2 regions of the Mesorhizobium argentiipisi genome follow, and region 1 is predicted to be linked to the other one. Evidence: riboswitches for the same ligand, from Rfam matches in the RefSeq annotation. Region 1 holds a riboswitch; the other holds the start of a gene.
What was found. A riboswitch is a leader RNA that binds a small molecule or an ion and turns the genes downstream of it on or off. The one in region 1 is predicted to bind S-adenosylmethionine.
Positions count from the first base shown of each region.

Region 2: it holds a riboswitch for S-adenosylmethionine, as region 1 does, so the genes downstream of both, metX (homoserine O-acetyltransferase MetX) here and O7A05_RS29400 (O-succinylhomoserine sulfhydrylase) in region 1, are expected to answer to the same signal.

Region 1 covers NZ_JAPYKO010000033.1:18,623-21,069, forward strand. The annotation lists gene araD1 (AraD1 family protein) at 1-116, shown strand, start outside; gene O7A05_RS29395 (2'-deoxycytidine 5'-triphosphate deaminase) at 152-1,246, opposite strand; SAM riboswitch at 1,363-1,440, shown strand; gene O7A05_RS29400 (O-succinylhomoserine sulfhydrylase) at 1,497-2,447, shown strand, end outside.
Region 2 covers NZ_JAPYKO010000014.1:91,718-94,164, reverse strand. The annotation lists gene metW (methionine biosynthesis protein MetW) at 1-278, opposite strand, end outside; gene metX (homoserine O-acetyltransferase MetX) at 358-1,527, opposite strand; SAM riboswitch at 1,624-1,701, opposite strand; gene hisC (histidinol-phosphate transaminase) at 1,845-2,447, shown strand, end outside.

The sequences.
Region 1 (2,447 bases):
GCGTCAGGACCGAGGCCGGCGACACGTTCGAGATCGAGGCGCCGGATTTCGGCCTGCCGCTGCGCAATCCGCTGGAGATCGAGAAGCCGGTGAAGGTGGCGGTGAAGGCGCTGTAGCGCCGATCTCCCCCTTGAGGGGGAGATCAGCAGCTTCAGCGCGCTGCCCTGAAATGCTTGGAGAGCTTCAGACCCTGCGCCTGATAATTCGAGCCGAGATCGGTGCCGTAAAGCGCCTGCGGGCGTTTCAGCATGTGCTCGTAGACCAGGCGGCCGACGATCTGGCCGTGATCGAGGATAAAAGGCACCTCGTGGCTGCGCACTTCGAGCACCGCGCGGCTGCCGCTGCCGCCGGCGGCGGAGTGGCCGAAGCCCGGATCGAAGAAGCCGGCATAGTGAACGCGAAACTCGCCGACCAGCGGATCGAACGGCGTCATCTCGGCGGCGTAGAGCGGTGGCACATGCACCGCTTCGCGTGAGACCAGGATGTAGAATTCGTCGGGATCGAGCACCAGTTCGCCGGCGCCGCTCTTGTAGATCGGCTCCCAGAAATCGACGACATCCTGGGCGGCGCGCTTGTCGACGTCGATCAGGCCGGTGTGGTGCTTGCCGCGGTAGCCGACGAGGCCGTCCTTGTCGCCGTCGAGATCGATCGACAGCGCGATGCCGCCGCCGGAAATGTTGGGTGGCTCGGTGGCGACCAGCATCTCGGCGCGGTGAAGGTCGCGCAGCTCGCTTTCCGACAGCACCGCATTGCCGGTGCGGAAGCGGATCTGCGACAGGCGCGAGCCGGCGCGCACGACGATCGGGAAGGTGCGCGGGCTGACCTCGAGATAGAGTGGCCCGTGATAGCCGGCGGCGATCTTGTCGAACTCGTGGCCGCGATCGGTCATCACCCGGGTGAAAATGTCGAGACGCCCGGTTGAGCTCTTCGGATTGGCCGAGGCCGACACGTTCGAAGGCAGCGCCAGGCTTTCGAGCAGCGGCACGATGTAGACGCAGCCTGTTTCCAGCACCGCCCCCTCGGCGAGGCCGATCTCATGCAGCTTCAACCGGTCGAGCTTGTCGGCGACCAGATGATCAGGCCCCGGCAGAAAGGAAGCGCGCACGCGAAACGCCTTGTCGCCGAGCCTCAGATCAAGGCTGGCCGGCTGTATCTGGTCCGAGTCCAGCGCGCGCGGCGACTTCAGCGCGCCGGATTGAAACAGCGCCGCGATGTTCTGATCCGGAAGAATGCCTGTCTGCCGCAAAGGCTGGCTCCGTTCACAAGGCCGGGCGAGGATCTAAGCAGGCTCTTGCCGCCCGGCTGGTACAAACCTCTTAATGAAGCCGGCAATTGACGCAAGCGCGGCGCGGGTCTAAAGGGTCGTTATCCCGTGGTGATTTGGCCGGTCGGCTTGCAGCCACGTTAAACAAGTCGCTAAAGGACCGTCGAGCCGCAAGGCTATATGGACCGGTTGCGACTTCGCGGCCGGTTTTTTTGTGTCTGGAAGCAGGGCTATGAGCACCAAGAAGCGCAACTGGAAACCTCAGACGGCACTCGTGCACGGCGGAACATTGCGTTCCGGCTTCGGCGAGACCTCCGAGGCGATGTACCTCACCCAAGGCTATGTCTATGAGACGGCACAGGCGGCGGAGGCCCGCTTCAAGGGCGAGGAGCCGGGTTTCATCTATTCGCGCTACGCCAACCCGACCGTCGACATGTTCGAAAAGCGCATGTGCGCTCTGGAAGACGCCGAGGATGCCCGCGCCACTGCCTCCGGCATGGCCGCCGTTTCTGCCGCCCTGCTCTGCAGCGTCAAGGCCGGCGATCACATCGTTGCGGCGCGCGCGTTGTTCGGTTCCTGTCGCTGGGTGGTCGAGACGCTGGCGCCGCGCTACGGCATCCAGGCGACGCTGGTCGACGGCACCGACATCGCCAATTGGGAAAAGGCGGTAAGGCCGAACACCAAGCTGTTCTTCCTGGAAAGCCCGACCAACCCGACGCTGGAGGTGGTCGACATCGCCGCCGTCGCCAAGCTCGCCAATTCGATCGGCGCGCGGGTGATCGTCGACAATGTCTTCGCCACGCCGCTGCAGCAGAAGCCCTTGCTGCTCGGCGCCCATATCGTCGTCTATTCGGCGACCAAGCATATAGACGGCCAGGGCCGCTGCCTGGGCGGCGTCATCCTGTCTGACAAGAAGTGGATCGACGAGAACCTTCACGACTATTTCCGCCACACCGGCCCGAGCCTGTCGCCCTTCAACGCCTGGACGCTGCTCAAAGGCCTGGAGACGCTGCCGCTGCGCGTGCGCCAGCAGACGGAGAGCGCCGGCAAGATCGCCGATTTCCTTGCCGAACGGCCGGAAATCGCCCGCGTCATCTATCCGGGCCGGGCCGATCACCCGCAGGCGGATGTCGTCAAGAAGCAGATGTCGGGCGGCTCGACATTGATCTGCCTCGACGTCAAG
Region 2 (2,447 bases), on a different contig from region 1:
TGCAGCGTCTGCGACAGCACGACGAAGTCGAAGCCCTTGTCGGCGTAGAATTTCAGATCCGTGTCGGCGTCGCCTTGGATAACCGACAGCCCGCGCGCCACGCATTCGTTGACTCCGCGCTGCGACAGTTCCAGCCCGCGGCCGTCGACCTGCTTGGTCTCCTGCAACAGTTCCAAAAGCACGCCGTCGCCCGAGCCGACGTCGAGGACGCGCGAACTGGGCGGGATGAGATCGGTGACGACTTCGAGGTCGACACGCTGGGCGCGATTGACGCTCACGGCTTCGCCTCCTGCATGACGCATGATACCGGCCCGAAAAGTGTGCAATTTTTTGCGTTCGCCGACCTTCGGTTCGGGGTCATGCGCTAAGCCCCCTGGCGCGGGCGGCGGAGGCGATGAAGCCGTTGATGGCCGCGAACAGCTCCGGCTCGTCGAGCAGAAAGGCGTCGTGGCCGCGGTCGGTCTCGATCTCGACGAAGGAGACGGAAGCGCCCGCCGCGTTCAAGGCATGCACGATCGAGCGGCTCTCCTCGGTCGGAAACAGCCAGTCGCTGGTGAAGGAAACCAGGCAAAAGCGCGTCTTGGTACCGGCGAAGGCGTCGGCGAGGCGCCCGCCGTGATCTGCGGCAAGGTCGAAATAATCCATCGCGCGGGTCAGATAGAGGTAGGAATTGGCGTCGAAGCGGTCGACGAAAGTCATGCCCTGGTGGCGCAGATAGCTCTCGATCTGGAAATCGGCGTCGAAGCCGAAAGTCAGCGCCTCGCGGTCCTGCAAATTGCGGCCGAACTTGCGGTGGAGTGCTGCTTCCGAAAGATAGGTGATGTGGGCGGCCATACGCGCGACGGCGAGCCCCTTTTCCGGCCGCTTGCCGAAATCGAGATATTTGCCGCCATGCCAGTCGGGATCAGCCATGACGGCCTGCCGGCCGACCTCATGGAAGGCGATGTTCTGCGAGGAATGGCGGGCGCCAGTAGCGATCGGCAGGGCGCAGAACACGCGCTCCGGATAGCTTGCGGCCCATTCCAGCACCTGCATGCCGCCCATCGAGCCGCCAAGCACGCAAAACAGCTTCTCGATGCCGAAATGGTCGATGAGCATCGCCTGCGCGCGCACCATGTCGCGGATGGTGATGATCGGCAGGTCGAGCCCGTAGGGCTTGCCGGTCGCCGGGTTGGTCGAGGCCGGGCCGGTCGAGCCGAGGCAGCCGCCGACGACGTTGGAGCAGATGACGAAGAAACGGTTGGTGTCGATGATCTTGCCAGGGCCGATCAGCACCTCCCACCAGCCCGGCTTGCCGGTCACCGGATTGGTGTTGGCGACGTGCTGGTCGCCGGTCAGCGCATGGCAGACGAGGATGGCATTGGAGCGCGCGTCGTTGAGCGTGCCGTAGGTCTGGTAAGCGATCTGGAAAGGCGAGAGCAGCGTGCCGGCATCGAGCTTCAGCGGCTTGTCGGGGCCGAACTGCAGCACCGGGCTCGACGGATGGTCGACCTCGTCCTTGGTTCTTGCAGCGCGCTGAGCGGCCATGTCCGTCCTCATCCTGTGTCGCAACGGTCTCGTCCCGATGCGGTGTCCGGCCGGCGGCGGACAACAAAAAACCGGCATTGCCGTCGCAAAGCCGGTTACAGGTTGCAAACGGCCCTTTAGCGAGTTGTTTAACGTGGCTGCAAGCCGACCGGCCAAATCACCACGGAAGTCTGGCAGCCCTTCTAGGACCAGCGCTGCGCTTCGTCAACGGGTAGCCTCTCTCGGGTAGCCTCTCTCGCAGGCGCCGGCACTCGACATTCCAGCCCGTGGCCTGTATTTCCGCTGCGGCCTTGAAGGCCTTTCGACGGATTTGTGACATGAAGCAGGATCAGCCCCGTCCGACGCCCCGCGCGGGCATCATGGACATCGAGGCCTACGTGCCGGGAAAAAGCACCGCGCCGGCCGGCGTGACGAAAGTCTACAAGCTGTCGTCGAACGAAAACCCGCTCGGGCCCTCGCCGAAGGCGATCGAGGCCGCGCGCGAGGTGGCGGCTAAGCTCGATGTCTATCCGGACGGCTCCGCCCGCCGGCTGCGCGAGGCGATCGCCGAAGTGCATGGGCTGAACCCGGCCAACATCATCTGCTCCAACGGCTCCGACGAGATCCTTGGTCTTTTGGCGCAGACCTATCTCGCGCCGGGCGACGAGGCCGTTTTCACTGAACACGCCTTCATGGTCTACAAGATCTACATCCAGGCGGCCGGCGCCAAGCCGGTGGCGGTCAAGGAAACCGACGAGCGCGCCGATATCGATACGATCCTTGCCGCGGTCACGCCGGCGACGCGGATCGTGTTCCTCGCCAACCCTAACAATCCGACCGGCACCTACGTGCCGTTCCAGGAAGTGCGCCGGCTGCACGCGGCATTGCCGAAGAACGTGCTCCTGGTGCTCGACGCCGCCTATGCCGAATATGTGCGGCGC